DNA from 2 places in the Amycolatopsis sp. NPDC005003 genome. Region 1 is predicted to be linked to the other one. Evidence: riboswitches for the same ligand, from Rfam matches in the RefSeq annotation. Region 1 holds a riboswitch; the other holds the start of a gene.
What was found. A riboswitch is a leader RNA that binds a small molecule or an ion and turns the genes downstream of it on or off. The one in region 1 is predicted to bind S-adenosylhomocysteine.
Positions count from the first base shown of each region.

Region 2: another riboswitch for S-adenosylhomocysteine. It lies ahead of ahcY (adenosylhomocysteinase); the one in region 1 lies ahead of metH (methionine synthase).

Region 1 covers NZ_JBSGAI010000044.1:24,676-33,129, reverse strand. The annotation lists gene ACWED2_RS37900 (cellulose binding domain-containing protein) at 1-277, opposite strand, end outside; gene ACWED2_RS37895 (sugar porter family MFS transporter) at 586-1,971, shown strand; gene ACWED2_RS37890 (LLM class F420-dependent oxidoreductase) at 2,040-2,906, opposite strand; S-adenosyl-L-homocysteine riboswitch at 3,167-3,245, shown strand; gene metH (methionine synthase) at 3,260-6,889, shown strand; gene ACWED2_RS37880 (FAD-dependent monooxygenase) at 6,871-8,022, opposite strand; gene ACWED2_RS37875 (hypothetical protein) at 8,200-8,454, opposite strand, start outside.
Region 2 covers NZ_JBSGAI010000060.1:26,002-34,455, forward strand. The annotation lists gene ahcY (adenosylhomocysteinase) at 1-1,125, opposite strand, end outside; S-adenosyl-L-homocysteine riboswitch at 1,206-1,283, opposite strand; gene ACWED2_RS42740 (N-acetyltransferase family protein) at 1,315-1,797, opposite strand; gene ACWED2_RS42745 (hypothetical protein) at 1,794-2,498, opposite strand; gene ACWED2_RS42750 (AurF N-oxygenase family protein) at 2,555-3,445, opposite strand; gene ACWED2_RS42755 (TetR/AcrR family transcriptional regulator) at 3,531-4,190, shown strand; gene ACWED2_RS42760 (DNA polymerase IV) at 4,223-5,251, opposite strand; gene ACWED2_RS42765 (DUF3040 domain-containing protein) at 5,267-5,530, opposite strand; gene ACWED2_RS42770 (cobalamin-independent methionine synthase II family protein) at 5,794-6,855, shown strand; gene ACWED2_RS42775 (LysE family translocator) at 6,883-7,515, opposite strand; gene ACWED2_RS42780 (GTP cyclohydrolase II) at 7,615-8,226, shown strand; gene ACWED2_RS42785 (MarR family winged helix-turn-helix transcriptional regulator) at 8,333-8,454, opposite strand, start outside.

The DNA.
Region 1 (8,454 bases):
GCCCCCAGCCGGTCCAGCCGACCGAGTCCAGCAACGGTGTCCAGCGGCCGGTCGCGGTGTTCCACCGGTACGCCCCGCCGATGTCGGTGCGGGCGTAGACCAGCCCGGGCTCGGTCTGGTTGAAGACGATCCCGGGGACGAACCCGCCGCCGGCGATCTCCGCGTTGCGCCAGGTGGCGGCGGCCGCCGGGGCGGCGGGGGACGCCGGCGCGCCGACGGTGACCGCGACGGCGACCGGCACGAGAACGGCGAGGGCACCGGCGAAGAGCCGTCTCACCGAGCGGAACCTGGACGGGGAATGCGTTGCTGGCACGACGGTGTGCACCTTGGCCTCCACACTCTGGGAGCGCTTCCAGAGGGACGGTAAACCAGCGTTCGGAGCGTTGTAAAGCGTTCGACGATTTCGGTGATCGGTACCGTCCACAGTGGATTCTCGAAACGATGGCGCCGGATATGCCGGAATCACATACGTGAACGTCGATCAGGTTTCTGAATTGTTATCGGAAACCTTCTTGCCTGCCATTTTCCGGCGTGTGAGTGTGGTGGCCGCTGCTGGACCGGACCTACGGAAGAGGCGACCAGGCAATGACGCAAACCGCCCCGGCGCGGCACATCAGCCGGACCACTCTGTACTTCTTCGGCGCGCTCGGCGGCATCCTGTTCGGTTACGACCTGGGTGTCATCTCGGGGGTGCTCCCGTTCATCGGGAAACTGTGGGCGCTGACCAGCTGGGACAAGGGCGTGATCACCGCCAGCCTGTCGGTCGGCGCGATCGTCGGCGCGCTGTTCTCCAGCCGCACCAACGAAGCCCTCGGCCGGCGCCGCACGATCATGGTCGCCGCGGCCATCGTCATCGTGGGCACGCTGGCGGCGAGCTTCTCGCCGACGTTCCTGCTGCTGGTGCTCTCGCGCCTGGTCATCGGGCTCGGCATCGGCCTTTCGTCGTCGACCGTGCCGACGTACCTGTCCGAACTGGCCCCGGCGAAGTGGCGGGGCGCGATGGGCGCGCTCAACCAGATCTTCATCGTGCTGGGCATCCTGATCGCGTTCCTGGTCAGCTACTGGCTCGGGCCGAGTTCGGCGTGGCGCTGGATGTTCGCCGGCGCCATCGTGCCCGCGGTGGTCCTGCTCGTCGGCCTGGTGTTCCTGCCGGAGACGCCGCGGTGGCTGGTCAAGAACGGCCAGGAGGAAGAGGCCAGGCGGGTGCTGGCCAGCGCGCACGGCAGCACCGTGGACCTCGACGAGGAGATCGCGACCATCCATGAGGTCATCCGGCTCGACACCGAGGAGAAGCCGCGGATCCGCGACCTGTTCTCCGGGTTCGTGCGGCCGATGCTCGTCGTGGCCCTGCTGCTCGCGATCGGCCAGCAGTTCAGCGGCGTCAACGCGATCAACGCCTACTTCCCGACGATGCTCATCGGCCTCGGCTTCGCCACGCAGGCCGCGCTGCTGTCCGGCGTCCTGCTGGGCGTCACGAAGTTCCTGTTCACCGCGTGGGTCGTGTTCGTGGTGGACCGCTGGGGCCGCAAGCCGCTGCTGCTCATCGGCAACGTCATCATGGTGCTGACCCTGGTGGGGGCCGGCCTGGTGGTGCTGAACGTCCACGACACCGGCACGCGCGGCCTGCTGATGCTGGTGATGATGGTGCTCTACCTGGTCGGCTACGAGCTCGGCTGGGGCGCGGTCGTCTGGGTGATGATGTCGGAGGTGTTCCCGCTCAAGTACCGGGCCACCGGCATGGGTGTCAGCAGCGTGGTCCTGTGGGCGGCGACGGGGATCGTGAGCGCGGTGTTCCCGATCATCTCCGACCCGAAGTCCCTCGGCATCGGCGGCTCGATGTTCCTCTTCGCCGGGGTGAACGTGGTGCTGTTCGTGCTGACCAAGTGGCTGGTCCCGGAGACCAAGGGCCGCACGCTGGAGCAGATCGAGCTCGACCTGCGGGCGCGCCAGGGCGTGGCCGCCAAGAGCTGACCCCGGGGGGTCATCGCGGCACCGGAACGGCGGTCTGCCGCGGCTCGTCGTGAGTGGTGAGCCGGGTGTCAACCCGGCTTGCCACTCACGACCCGCAGCCCGAGCTTCCCGGCCAGCCGCCCGATCCAGGCCTCGACCTCGTCCGGCTCGCGGTCGGGCAGGCCGAAGATCGTTTCGGTCACGCCCAGGGAAGCCAGGTGCGCCAGGCGTTCCGGGTCCGGCCGTTCGCCGAGCGCGTAGATCAGCGGGGCGTCTTCGCGGCCTTCGTCGGCCCAGATTCCCTTGAGCAGGGCCACGTGCCCGTCCAGGTCGGTGTCGGCCGGGGTCGTCAGCCAGCCGTCCGCGTGCCGGGCGATCCAGCGGAACGTCTTCTCGGTCGGGCCCGCGCCGAGCACCACCGGGATGTGCGGCTGGACCGGCTTCGGCCACGCCCAGCTCGGCCCGAAGGAGACGAACTCCCCGTCGTAGGCGGCTTCCTCCTGCGTCCACAGTGCACTCATCGCCTCGAGGTACTCGCGCAGCGCGGTGCGGCGGCGGTTCCCGGGCACCCCGTGGTCGGTCAGCTCGTCGACGTTCCAGCCGAAGCCGGCGCCGAGGGTGACGCGGCCACCGGAGAGGTGGTCGAGGCTGGCGATCGTCTTGGCCAGCGTGATCGGGTCGCTCTCGACCGGCAGCGCGACGGCGGTGGACAGCCGGATCCGCTCGGTGACCGCGGCCGCCGTCGCCAAGGCGACCCACGGATCGAGTGTCCGGCTGTAGCGGTCGTCGGGCAGCGACGCGTCCCCGGTGCGCGGGTGCGGTGACTCGCGCTTCACCGGGATGTGGGTGTGTTCGGGGACGTAGAAGGTCGAGAACCCCGCGGCTTCCGCGGCGCGCGCCGCGGCCGCCGGGGTGATCCCCCGGTCGCTGGTGAACAGCACGATTCCGTAGTCCACCCGCGGAGCGTATTAGAACGTGTTTCAGTTTTCAAGCCGACGCGGCGCCACGCTTCGGGATCGGTCGGCTACCCTGGGTAGCCTTGAGGAGTGCTCGATGCCGGGCTGCCAAGCTCGGGACCGGTGGTGGACGGGCCGGCCGGCCGACGGAGGTGCAGGGTGACCTGGATGGTCCATTGTGGACGCACGCTGTCCCACTCAGTGGACGCGACGGCGGGGCGGGATGGCGTCCACCGGCCCGGTTCCGATACCGTGGACCACAGGTCGAGAGGCGCTGCAACGGACCACCGGGTCCGCCACGCTCGGCCGGGAATGACCAACCAAGGGCGCCTCCCGAACGAGGGAGGCTGCCGGTGAACACCCCGCACGAGTCCGAAGCAAGGTTGCGCGAGCTGCTCGGCCGGCGGGTGGCCGTGCTCGACGGCGCCTGGGGCACGATGCTGCAGGGCGCCGGGCTGACCCCGGCCGACTACCGCGGCGACCGCTTCGGCGAGCACACCCACGACGTCACCGGCGACCCCGACCTGCTGAACCTCACCCGCCCGGACGTCATCCTCGACGTCCACCGCCAGTACCTGGCCGCGGGCGCGGACATCACCACGACCAACACCTTCACCGCCACCAGCATCGGCCAGGCCGACTACGGGCTGCAGGCGTACGTCCACGAGATGAACGTCCGCGGCGCGCAGCTGGCCCGCCAGGCCGCCGACGAAGCCGGCGGCAAGTTCGTCGCCGGCTCGATCGGCCCGCTGAACGTCACGCTCAGCCTGTCGCCGAAGGTCGACGACCCGGCGTTCCGCGCGGTCACGTTCGAGCAGGTCAAGGCGGCCTACGCCGAGCAGATCGCCGGGCTCGCCGAGGGCGGCGCCGACCTGCTGCTGATCGAGACGATCTTCGACACGCTGAACTGCAAGGCCGCCATCGCCGCCGCGCGCGAGGTGGCGCCGCACCTGCCGCTGTGGATCTCCGTGACGATCGTCGACCTGAGCGGCCGGACGCTCTCGGGCCAGACCGTCGAGGCGTTCTGGAGCTCGATCGAGCACGCGAAACCGCTGGTCGTCGGGGTGAACTGCTCGCTCGGTGCGGAGGAGATGCGCCCGCACGTCGAGGAGCTCTCGCGGATCGCCGACACCTACGTCGCCTGCCACCCGAACGCCGGCCTGCCCAACGCGTTCGGCGGCTACGACCAGACCCCGGAGGAGACCGCCGGGCTGATCGGCGGGTTCGCCCGCGACGGCCTGGTCAACCTGGTCGGCGGCTGCTGCGGCACGACCCCCGGGCACATCGCGAAGATCGCCGCCGCCGCGAAGGGCCTCAGCCCGCGCGAGGTGCCCGCGCCGCGCACGCACACCCGCTTCAGCGGGCTCGAGCCGTTCGGCATCGGCGCCGACACCGGGTTCGTGATGATCGGCGAGCGCACCAACGTCACCGGCTCCAAGCGGTTCCGGCGGCTCATCGAGTCCGGCGACCACCAGGGTGCCGTCGACGTCGCGCTGGAGCAGGTCCGCGGCGGGGCCAACCTGCTCGACGTCAACATGGACGCCGACCTGCTCGACTCCGAGCAGGCGATGACGACGTTCCTCAACCTGATCGCCACCGAGCCCGAGGTCGCCCGGATCCCGGTGATGGTCGACAGCTCCAAGTGGAGCGTGCTCGAGGCCGGCCTGCGCTGCCTGCAGGGCAAGGGCGTGGTCAACTCGATCAGCCTCAAGGAAGGCGAGGAGCCGTTCCTCGCCCAGGCCCGCACGATCCGGAACTACGGCGCCGGCGTCGTCGTGATGGCGTTCGACGAGCAGGGCCAGGCCGACACCGCCGACCGCAAGGTCGAGATCTGCGCCCGCGCGTACGACCTGCTCACGCAGAAGGCCGGCTTCGCGGGCGAGGACATCATCTTCGACCCGAACGTCCTCGCCGTCGCCACCGGCATCGCCGAGCACAACGGCTACGCGAAGGCGTTCATCGACGCGCTGCCCCGGATCAAGGAGCGCTGCCCCGGCGTCCACATCAGCGGCGGCATCTCGAACCTCTCGTTCTCCTTCCGCGGCAACGACGTGGTCCGCGAGGCGATGCACTCGGCGTTCCTGTTCCACGCCATGCAGGTCGGCCTGGACATGGGCATCGTCAACGCCGGCCAGCTCGCCGTGTACGAGAACATCCCCAAGGACCTCCTCGAGCTGGTCGAGGACGTCCTCTTCGACCGCCGCGAAGACGCCACCGACCGGCTGGTGAGCTTCGCCGAGAACGTCAAGGGCAGCGGCACCAAGCGCGTCGTGGACCTCTCGTGGCGCGAAGGCACGGTCGGCGAACGCCTGTCCCACGCCCTGGTGCACGGCATCGTCGACTACATCGAGGAAGACACCGAAGAGGCGCGGCAGCAGATGGCGCGGCCCCTCGACGTCATCGAGGGCCCGCTGATGGACGGCATGAAGGTCGTCGGCGACCTGTTCGGCTCCGGCAAGATGTTCCTGCCGCAGGTGGTCAAGAGCGCGCGCGTGATGAAGCGGTCCGTCGCCTACCTCGAGCCGTTCATGGAGGCGGAGAAGGAGAAGGCGCGCCAGGAGGGCCGGCTGGCCTCGGCCGGCGGCCAGGGCAAGATCGTGCTCGCCACGGTCAAGGGCGACGTCCACGACATCGGCAAGAACATCGTCGGGGTCGTGCTCGGCTGCAACAACTACGAGGTCATCGACCTCGGCGTGATGGTGCCCGCCGGGAAGATCCTCGACACCGCGGTCACCGAAGGCGCCGACGCCGTCGGGCTGTCCGGGCTGATCACCCCGTCGCTGGACGAGATGGTCGCCGTCGCCACCGAGATGCAGCGGCGCGGCCTCAAGCTGCCGCTGCTGATCGGCGGCGCGACGACGTCCAAGCAGCACACCGCGGTCAAGATCGCGCCCGCCTACGACAACGCGACGGTCCACGTGCTGGACGCCTCCCGCGTGGTGGGCGTGGTGTCCGACCTGCTCGACCCGGACCGCTCGATCGCGCTCGCCGAGAAGAACCGGGCCGACCAGGAGGTGCTGCGCGAGCAGCACGCGAACAAGCAGCGCCGCCCGATGCTCACGCTCGAGCAGGCGCGGCTGAACCGCGAGCAGGTCGTGTTCGCCGACCTGCCGACACCGCTGTTCACCGGCACCCGCGTCGTCGAGCCGTCGATCACCGAGCTACGCGAGATGATCGACTGGCAGTTCCTGTTCCTCGCCTGGCAGCTCAAGGGCAAGTACCCGGCGATCCTGGAGCAGCCGGTCGCCCGCGAGCTGTTCGACGACGCCAACAAGCTGCTCGACCAGATCATCGCCGAAGGCGGCTTCACCGCGAAGGGCGCGTACGCGTTCTGGCCGGCGCACAGCGAGGGCGACGACATCCGGCTCGACGGCGAGTTCGCGCACGTCGGGTTCCCGATGCTGCGCCAGCAGACCGCCAAGCCGGAGGACCGCGCCAACCGCTGCCTCGCCGACTACATCGCCCCGGACGGCGACCACCTGGGCGGCTTCGCGGTCGCGATCCACGGTGCCGAAGATCTCGCCGCCCGCTACGAAGCCGAGCAGGACGACTACCGCGCGATCATGGTGAAGGCACTGGCCGACCGGCTTGCCGAGGCGTTCGCCGAGCACATCCACCTGCGGGCCCGGCGCGACTGGTTCGAGCCGGACGCCGAGCCGGTGCTGGCCGATCTGCACGCGGAGCGCTTCCGCGGCATCCGCCCGGCACTGGGCTACCCGGCCAGCCCGGACCACAGCCAGAAGCGCGAGCTGTTCGAGCTGCTGGAAGCGGACCGGCTCGGCATGGGCCTGACCGAGTCGTTCGCGATGACCCCGGCGGCGAGCGTGTCCGGGCTGATCTTCGCCCACCCGGACTCCCGCTACTTCACCGTCGGCCGGCTCGGCCTCGACCAGATCGAGGACTATGCCCGCCGCAAGGGCGTCGAGGTCGCCGAAGTCGAGCAGTGGCTGCGGCCCAACCTGGCCTACGACCCCGAGGCGTAGTCCGGCAGCTCGATGTCGGTGGCGAACCGGTCGGTCGCCTTGAGCAGCAGGCCGAGCAGGAAGCGGGACTTGAACGTCCAGTCCCGCAGCTTGATCCGCACCCGCGACGGCGGCGCGAGGAACGGGCCCGCGCTGCCGCGCTGCGAGACCTTGGCGTAGCCGCGCATCAGCTCCTCGTAGCGGGCGAACGCGGTCCGGTGGTCGCCGCCGGCCGCGCGGAGTTCCCCCGCGAGCACGTACGCGCCGACGACCGCCAGGCCGGTGCCGAAACCGCCGAGGGTGTTGCCGTAGGCGGCGTCGCCGAGCAGCACGACCCGGCCGCGCGAGTAGTGGTCGATCGTGACGCGGCTGAGCGAGTCGAGGTAGAAGTCGCGGGCCTGCGGGATCCGGGCCATCAGCTCCGGCACCCGCCAGCCGGCGCCCTGGTAGGCGTCCATCAGCAGCTGCCGCTGCTCGGCGGTGTCGGTGCGGTCGTAGCCGAGCTCGGGCGAGGCGAACACGAAGAACGCCGACGCCTTGGGCCCGCCGACGGCGGCCATCCGGCCGGGCTCGTTGTACATCTGCGCTTCGCCGCCGCCGAGCTCTTCACCCAGTTCGGCCAGCGCGTAGTGGTGGCCGAGGTACTGCACGTAGTCGCGTTCCGGGCCGAACACCAGCCGCCGGACGTTCGAGTGGATGCCGTCGGCGCCGACGACGAGGTCGAACCGGCGCGGGCTCGCGTGGGCGAAGGTGACGTCGACGCCGTCCGCGGTCTCGGTCAGCGACGTGATGGTGTCGCCGAAGAGGTGTTCGCAGTCCGTGTGGGCGGACAGGATTTCCGACAGCTCGCCGCGGCGGATTTCGATGTCGCCGCCGGTGAACTCCCCGGGGATCACCGCCTGCGGACGCCCGGCGGCGTCGACGATCGTCTGGTCCTGCCCGCCGGTCCGGCGGCGCAGGACCTCGTCGAGGATGCCCATGCGTTCGAGGACGGCCCGGTGGGTGGGGCCCTTGAAGTCGACGGCCTGGCCGCCGGGCCGCAGCGCCGGGGCGCGTTCGACGACGGTGACGGTGTATCCGTAGCGGGTCAGCCAAGAGGCGAGGGCGGGGCCGGCGATGCTCGCGCCGGAGATCAGGACGGTGCGGTTCTTCATGCCGCCGAGCTTCGCCAGGGCCGCTTACCGGTCCCTGGCGAAGCGCTGACGGTGGCCGCCAGTGATCGTCAGTGCTGGTCGCCGGTGCTCGTCGGCGTTCGGCGGCCGCGGGGGGCGCCCCCCGTTTTCCACGCTACCGGAGGGCACCGACAGTTTTGGATCTTCGCAGGTGGGCGGCTACTCGGTGGCGCCGTTGTTCGTCAGCAGCGTCTGGTACCAGCTGTCGTACGGGTGGTTGGTCGCCGGGTAGTTCGCCAGGGGAGTGGTGGCCTGGCTCGCGGAGTCGAAGTCCCAGCCGCGGACCAGCCGGCCCGCCTGCCGGGCCGAGGTGATGAACGACGATTCCGTCGCGGGCGCGGCGTAGAAGAGCGCGCCCTCCTGGAGTTCGGCGCTGTCGCCCTTCTGGAACTCGTCGAAGGCGACCTGCCGGTA
Region 2 (8,454 bases), on a different contig from region 1:
GATCTCCTTCTTCACGATCCCGGGCAGCTTGGCCAGCCCGGCCATGTCGATCTCGTTGTCGAAGTGCCCGACGTTCGCGACGATCGCGTTGTGCTTCATCCGGCTCATCTGGTCCGCCGAGATGATGCCGAAGTTGCCGGTGGTGGTGATGAAGATGTCACCGTGGGCCACCACGTCGTCGAGGTCGACCACGTCGAGCCCGTCCATCGCCGCCTGCAGCGCGCAGATCGGGTCGATCTCGGTGACGGAGACCCGGGCGCCCTGCCCGCGCAGCGCCTCGACCGCGCCCTTGCCGACGTCGCCGTAGCCGCAGACGACCACGCGCTTGCCGCCGATCATCACGTCGGTGGCCCGGTTCAGGCCGTCCACAAGGGAGTGCCGGATGCCGTACTTGTTGTCGAACTTGGACTTCGTGACGGAGTCGTTGACGTTCATCGCGGGGAAGAGCAGCTCGCCGTCCTTGGCGAGCTTGTAGAGCCGCTTGACGCCGTTGGTGGTCTCCTCCGTGACGCCGCGGATCTCCTTGGCCATCCGGGTGAAGCGGCCGGCGTCGGCGGCGAGGCTCGCGCGCAGCGTCTCCAGGATGATCCCGTACTCCTCGGGGTCCTCTTCGGACGGCTGCGGCACCGCGCCCGCCGCCTCGAACTCGACTCCCTTGTGGACGAGCAGGGTGGCGTCGCCGCCGTCGTCGAGGATCATGTTCGGGGCCTCGCCGCCGGGGAAGGCGAAGAGCTGGTCGGTACACCACCAGTACTCTTCGAGCGTCTCGCCCTTCCACGCGAACACCGAGGTGCCGGCCGGCGCGTCGACGGTGCCTTCCGGACCGACGACGACGGCCGCGGCGGCCTCGTCCTGCGTGGAGAAGATGTTGCAGGACACCCAGCGCACCTGCGCGCCGAGCGCCACCAGCGTCTCGATCAGCACGGCGGTCTGCACGGTCATGTGCAGCGACCCCGCGATGCGGGCGCCCTTCAGCGGCTGAGCGGCCGCGTACTCGCGGCGGATGGCCATCAAGCCGGGCATCTCGTGCTCGGCCAGCCGCAGCTGGGTGCGGCCGGCGTCGGCCAGGGACAGGTCGGCCACGGCGAAGTCGAGGCCGCCCGTGGTCTGCAGTTTGTCACTCATTCTTCGGTGCACTCCGGAAATCGTCGACGGAACGCTCGGGAGGCGCGAAGTCCTTGTGGACAACGAAAAGGGCACCTCCCTCGCGGGAGGCGCCCTTGGAGTCGTGGTCTCGGGCCGAGCGTGGCGGAAGGATTTCCGTCGCAGCGCCTCTCGGCCCGGAACCAGGATGGCAAAGCCGCGGCGAGGCTGTCAAGCGAGCGAGCGGGCCATGAGAACGTCGTCGACGTCGGTGCCGTCGAGGTGGAATTCGCCCCGCAGCACGCCTTCGGTGACGAACCCGCACCGCTCGTAGACCCGGCGGGCGCCGGTGTTGGGTCCGAGCACCCGCAGCGTCACCTTGCGGGCGCCCCGGCGGCGCGCCTCGGCCACGGCGGCCTCGACGAGCTGCCGCGCGATGCCGAGCCGCCGGCGGTCCGGGTCGACGGCGAGCCCGTCGATCACCGCCACGTGCCGGTGGGCGGGGATGCCGAACCCCTCGCCGAGGCGGACGTACCCGGCGACCACGCCGTCGTGCTCGGCGACCAGGACGTCCTCGGGCCGCGTGCCGTCGCCGAAGAAAGGGGTGCCGGGCGGCGGCGCGGGAGCGGGGGAGACGTCCGGGGTCCAGGTGCGCTCGTCGAGCTTCGCGAGCGCGGCTTCGTCGTCTTCGCGGGCGGTTCGGATGGTGATCACCGGGCGAGTATCGCCCAGGCCTCTTCGACGAGCCCAGCCATTTCCCGCGGGTCGCGGTTGCCTTCGGAGCTCAGGCTCCGCAACGTCACGGTGAGGTCCGGGCCGACGCGCTGGCAGGTCCGGACGGAGGACCCCTCCGGGTCGGGCGTCGATCCGGCGTTCACCGGGTCGTGGTGCACCAGGCACTGCACGTCCCCGAAGCGCACGAGCTCGTTGCTCGGCGTGGCCAGGCCCAGTGCCTCGGGGTCTTCGTACGGCACCACGAGCCCCGGCGAAGGCGCACGGACCGCGAGCAGCTGGAACGAGCGCCGCAGCCGGTCGTCCTGGTACTGCTGCACGACCGCGCCGGCGCCGCCGTAGGCCGCCGACGCGCGGGCCGCGGTCTCCCGGTCGGCTTTCGTGATCCGGTCGATCATGGCCTGCCCCTTGGCCTTGTCGACCTTCGCGATCGCATCCTGGGCGTGGCCGAGCCCGCCGAGGGTCGCCGGGGCGGTCAGCGGTTCGCCGCTCGGGCCGCCGAGCAGGCTCAGCGCCAGCCACGGCACGCCGACCAGGAGCGCGCCGGCCAGGAGGCCGATCAGGCCGGTCACCGCCGGCCGGGCGAGCGGCGAGCGGCGCGGCACCGGGGTCTGCGTCTGCTGCCCGGGTGCGGGTTCGAGCGGGAAGTCCTGCCACGAGCCTGGCGGGGAATCGGCGGTCACCGGGTCATGGTGGCGCAGTCCGGGCCGGCGCGGAACGGCAATTCGGCATTCGACGTTCAGAGCAGGTGCGCGCGCCGCCAGATGCCTTCCGAGCGGCCGCCGATCAGACCCGTGTCGCGCAGGAACGGCACGATCTTCTCCGCCATCCAGCGGCGCGTCTCGTGGAAGTGCGGGTTCGCCAGCGCCGCGGCGCGGCCTTCGCGCGGGGCGATGCCGACGCTGCGGTAGATCCGCGCGTCGACCATGCTGTCGATCACGCCGAAGGCGACCAGCGCGGTCCGCAGCCGGTGCCGCCGCAGCGCCGTCTTCGACAGCTTCGGCGTCTCGCGCAGCACCTCCTCCTTGGCGAACCGGACGTGCCGGGCCTCCTCGACCACGTGGATGCGGTTGACCGAGCGGATCAGCGGCTGGATGCCGTCGTCGTCCATCATCGACCGCTGGAGCCGGTCGGTGGTCTCCTCCGCGACGAGCACGCTGGCGAACATCGACGGCCCGGCGGCGGTCGCGCCGAACACCTTCGCGGCGCGGTGCACCACCTGCGGGACGCCGTACCGCGGCACGCCGAGCCGCTGCGCGGTGCGGGCGAACATCACCGAGTGCCGGGTCTCGTCGCCGATCTCGGTCATCGCGTACTGCGCGTGCTCGGTGCGCGCGTCGAGGTCGAAGACGTACCGGGCGAGCAGCTGCATCAGGACGATCTCGAACCACAGGCCGACGCTCATGATGCTGGCGATCTCGTGCTTGGAGAGCTCGATCCGCTGCTCCGGCGTCAGCTTCGCCCAGAGGTCCGTGCCGTAGAGGGAGACGCGCTCGAGCGGCATGTACGCCTTGCCTTCGGCGAGCGGCGCGGTCCAGTCGACGTCGACGTACGGGTCGTAGGAGTTCTTCGCGGAGCTCTTGAGCAGGCGAGCCGCGGTGACGTCCCGGTCCTGGGCCTCGACGCCCATGGCGGCCTCCAAAATAGGGGGTACGCGGTGTACTAGTTACTTCGGCAGCGTACACCGCCATGGGGGGCGTGAGTAGGCTTTCGCCGTGACCAAGGTCGACGGACGGGCGACGCGCTGGGCGGGCCAGCAGGAGCGACGGCGTGCCGAGTTCGTCGACGCCGCGCTCGCCGCCATCGCCGAGCACGGCCCGGACGTCTCGACCGAGCAGATCGCCGAACGCGCCGGCGTCGCCCGCACCCGCCTGTACCGCCACTTCGCCGACGCGGCCGACCTGCGGCGCGCGATCGCGCAGCGGGCGGCCGAGCTGGTGACGGCCGACCTGGCCCCGCTCTGGCACCCCGAGGGCTCGCCGAACGAGATGATCTCCACGGTGATCTCGACCCACCTGCGCTGGCTGACCGAGCACGCCCACCTGCACCGCTACCTGGCCCGCGGCACACCGGACGGCCCCGACGTCCGCGGCGCGATCGCCCGCCACCTCAGCCGCCTGTTCGCCGGCTACCTGACGGCGTTCGGGCTGGACCCGGCCCCGGCCGACACGATCGCCTTCGGTCTGGTCGGCTACGTCGAATCGGCGACGACCCGCTGGCTCGACCACCCGGGCACGCTCACCCTGCCCCAGCTGACCGCCCAGCTCACGGGCACGATCTGGGCGATGCTGGACCACACGCTGCGGGCGGGCGGGGTCCGGCTGGATCCGGACCGGCCGTTGCCGCTGCCGGAGAACCTCGCGTCCGGCTCGTGAGTGGTAATTCGGGTTCTAACCCGAATTACCACTCACGAGCCGTCGCGCGGGAACTCGGCCCGCACGCCCAGGAGCCGCACCGCCCGGGTGAGCTCGAACATCCCGAGCACCTCCTGCGCCGCGCGCTCGAGCTCGCCGGCGTCCGACGTCGGCTCCGGCAGCGTGACGCTGTGCGTGTGGGTCAGGAAGGGCACGAACCGCACCTTCACCGCCACCCGCGCCGCCGGGCGGCCCTCCTCGAGCACGTCCTGGGCGACCCGCTTCGCCAGTGCCGAGACCTCGGCCGCCATCTCCGCCGGGTCCGTCAGGTCACGCTGGAACGTCGTCTCGCGGCTGCGTGACCGGGCCACCCAGGGGGTCGCGCTCACCTCGGCGTCGCTGATGCCGCCGCCGAGCAGCCGCAGCCACGGGCCGGTCTTCGGGCCGAACCGGGCCGCCAGCTCCGCCGGATCGGCGCCGGCCAGATCCAGCACAGTGGTGATCCCCAACGCGGCGAGCTTCTTCGCCGTCTTGCCGCCGATGCCCCACAGCGCGTCGGTCGGGCGGGCCGCCATCACCTCCCACCAGTTCTCCTGCGTCAGCCGGTAGATCCCGCCCGGCTTGCCGAACCCGGTGGCGAGCTTGGCCCGCAGCTTGTTGTCGCCGATCCCGACCGCACACGACAGGTCCGTCTCGCGCGCCACCGCCTCCTTGATCGCGACGGCCAGCGCCTCCGGGTCGGCCGTCTCCGCCCCGACGAAGGCCTCGTCCCAGCCCAGCACCTCGACCACCACCGGCAGCTCCCGCACCGCGGCCATCACCCGCGCCGAGACCTCGAGGTAGGCGTCCGGGTCACTGGGCAGGAACACGGCGTCCGGGCAGCGCTTCGCGGCGATCCGCAGCGGCATGCCGGACTGGACGCCGAACTCGCGGGCTTCGTACGACGCCGTCGCGACGACGGCGCGCTCGGTGGGGTCGCCGTTGCCGCCGACCACGACGGGCTTCCCGCGCAGCTCGGGGTGGCGGGCGATCTCGACCGCGGCGATGAACTGGTCGAGGTCGACGTGCAGGACCCACTTCACGCCGCCCAGTCTGCCTCAGATCTTGTGCCGCGCCACGTGGGTCCAGACGGTCGCGGTCAGGGCGATGATCCCGCACAGCGTCACGCCCGGATCGGGCAGCACCAGGCCCAGGACCAGCAGTGTCACGGCGGTGATGTCGAAGACGATCAAGACCGCGCTGCGGAGCGTGCGCGACTTCGGCCGCCGGCCGTCGCGCAGCGCGGCGGCCAGTTCCGGGTCGCTGAGCTCGAGACTGCGCTCGATCTTCTCGAGCTCGGTGCGGTCGTGATGACTGAGCATCGGGCCTCCTCCGGCGCCGAACCCGCCGTATCGCCGTAGCGAATACCCAATCGTCCTCCTCGCGAACCGCTGAACGTCTTCCGATTTCGTGCTTTTCTCTGGGCCGACCGGGTGATCCGCGCTCCGTGATCGGCTTTGGCCACGTTAAGTTGCCTTCTGAACGTGGCCGGTGACGGCCGGACGGTGGGTGGGGGCGGCCGGATGGCCACGTCCTGCCGTGCTGCCGGTGGCCGGTCGAGGCCTTCAAACAGCCGGAGGACTTGATGACCCTGCCCACCGAGCCGATCGGCAGCATCCCGCGGCCCGCCTACCTCGTCGAAGGCCTCGGCGAGTTCGCGGCCGGCCGGATCGACGCCGCCGCGCTCGCCGAGCTGGAGAGCCGGGCGCTGGCCGACACGATCCGCCGGTTCGAAGAGACGGGTTCGCCCGTGCTGACCGACGGGGAACAGGGCAAGCCGAGCTTCGCGACCTACCCGCTGGCCGGCCTGGAAGCGCTGGCACCGGACGGCGTCGTCATCCCGTTCGCCGACGGGCACACCCGGCAGCTGCCGCGGCTCACCGCGGGCCCCTTCCGCTACGCGACCCACGCCGCCTCATATCTGACGCGCGCGAAAACGCTTACCGACCGGCCCGTCAAGCAGGCGGTGATCGCCGCGTCCGCGCTGTCGCTGATCTACCCGGGCGACGGCATCGAGGGCTACTCGCAGGAGCAGTTCGTCGCCGACCTGGTGAACGAGGCCGAGGCGGACATCCGCGGCAGCCTCGAAGCCGGTGCGGACAGCGTCCAGATCGACTTCACCGAGGGACGGCTGTCGCTCAAGCTCGACCCGTCCGGCGGGCTGCTGCGGCAGTTCGTCGAGCTCAACAACGCCGTGCTCGACCGGTTCACCGCCGAGGAGCGCGCGAAGATCGGCGTCCACACCTGCCCGGGTGGCGACCAGGACTCCGTGCACAGCCTCGACGTCGACTACGCGGGCCTGCTGCCGGCGTTGTTCGACCTCAAGGCCGGGCGGTTCTTCGTCCAGCTGGCCAGCGAGGCCGACCCGGAGCGGGCGCTGCGGGTGATCGCCGACCACCTGAAGGCCGACCAGCGGGTGTTCGTCGGCGTCACCGACCCGATCGACCCCCGGGTGGAGACCGCGGAAGAGGTCCGGGGCCGGGTGCTCACCGCGGCGAAGTACGTGCCGGTCGAGCGGCTCGGCACCTGCGACGACTGCGGGTTCTCGCCGTTCGCGGACGACACGTCGACCTCGCGTGACATCGCGTTCGCGAAGATCGCGGCCCGGGTCGAGGGCACGCGGCTGGCGGCCGAGGAACTCGGCTGAGCGGGACGGCGTGAGCCCGCTGCGGGCTCACGCCGTTTCGGCGGCGACCTTCAGGCCGAGGGTGACGAGCACGGTGCCCAGGACGGCGTCGAGCACCCGGCGGACGCGGCCGGCGCTGAAGAACCGCTTCAGCGCTCCGACCACGACGGCGAGGGTGACGAACCACAGGACGGTGCCGGCGGTGGCGATCGCGGCGAGTTCGAGCGTCTGCAGGGTGGAGCCGTCGGCGGGCAGGAACTGGGGGAGCAGGGCCAGGAAGTACACGGCCACCTTGGGGTTGAGCAGGTTCGTCACCAGGCCCTGGCGGAACGCGGCCCCGGCCTTGAGCTGCCGGGCCTCGCTTGTCTGGGCGAGGTCGGCGTACCCGCCGCGGCGCACGGCCAGCCACGCCTTGACGCCGAGCACCACCAGGTAGACCGCACCGGCCAGCTTGACGACGGTGAACGCGACCGCCGACGCGGTCAGCACGGCGGCGACCCCCAGCGCGATCGCGACCACCCAGGCGAAGACGCCGAGCGCGATCCCGGTGCCCGCGGCGATCCCGGCCCGCCGGCCACCGGCGAGCGCCGAGCGCGTCACGACGACGAAGTCGGGCCCGGGCGACATCGCCCCCAGCACGACGACCAGCAGGAACGACACAGCGGTGGCACCGGGGATCATGGGCCGAGGATACGACCCGGCCGCCATCGGATTTCCGCTGATGTTCGAATTTGAACCTCGTGTAGGGTCGATCTTGTGGGTGACTCCAGGGGCGAGGACATGACGGCCGAGGTGCGGACGCGGGTGCGGATCCCGCTGCGGCTCGACGGCGGCGTCGCGGTCGACGCCGAAGCCGTGACGTTCCGCGGCCTGGCCGACGGCGGCGAGCACCTGGCCTTCGTGCTGGGCACACCGGGCGAGGTGCCGCTGGTGCGGCCGCACTCGGAATGCCTGACCGGTGACGTCTTCGGCTCGGCGCGCTGCGACTGCGGCCCGCAGCTGGCCGAGGCGGTCGCCCGGATCGCCGAGACCGGCGGGTACCTGCTGTACCTGCGTCAGGAGGGCCGGGGGATCGGGCTGTACAACAAGCTCGACGCGTACGCCCTGCAGGACGGCGGCCTCGACACCTACGCCGCGAACGCCGCGCTCGGCCTGCCCGAGGACGCCCGCGACTACACGGTCGCGGCGCAGATGCTGGGCGCGCTCGGGGTGCACCGGGTCGACCTTTTGTCGAACAACCCGGACAAGGCGGCGCAGCTGCGCGCGGCGGGAATCGCGGTGCGCGACCGGGTGCCGACCGGGGTGTTCGCGACCGAGAACAACGTCCGGTACCTGCGGGCGAAGGCCGAGCAGACCGGGCACACGCTCGCCCTGCCCGGTCTGGCCAGCTGACCCGCGAGCCGGGACCGCCGGCCGGCGTGCCCGGAGGGTCGGATCGTGCACCGGAACGGTCGGTTCGCGTGCCTGGAGGGTCGGGCTGCGTGCCTGGAGGGTCGGTTCAGGTGAGGCGCTGGGCCGCCGCGGCGGCCGGGCTCGTGGTGAGTTTCTCCAGCAGGCCGATCAGGGTGGCCTGTTCCGCGGGGGTCAGGGACGCCACCCAGGCCTGCTCGCGCTTGTTGT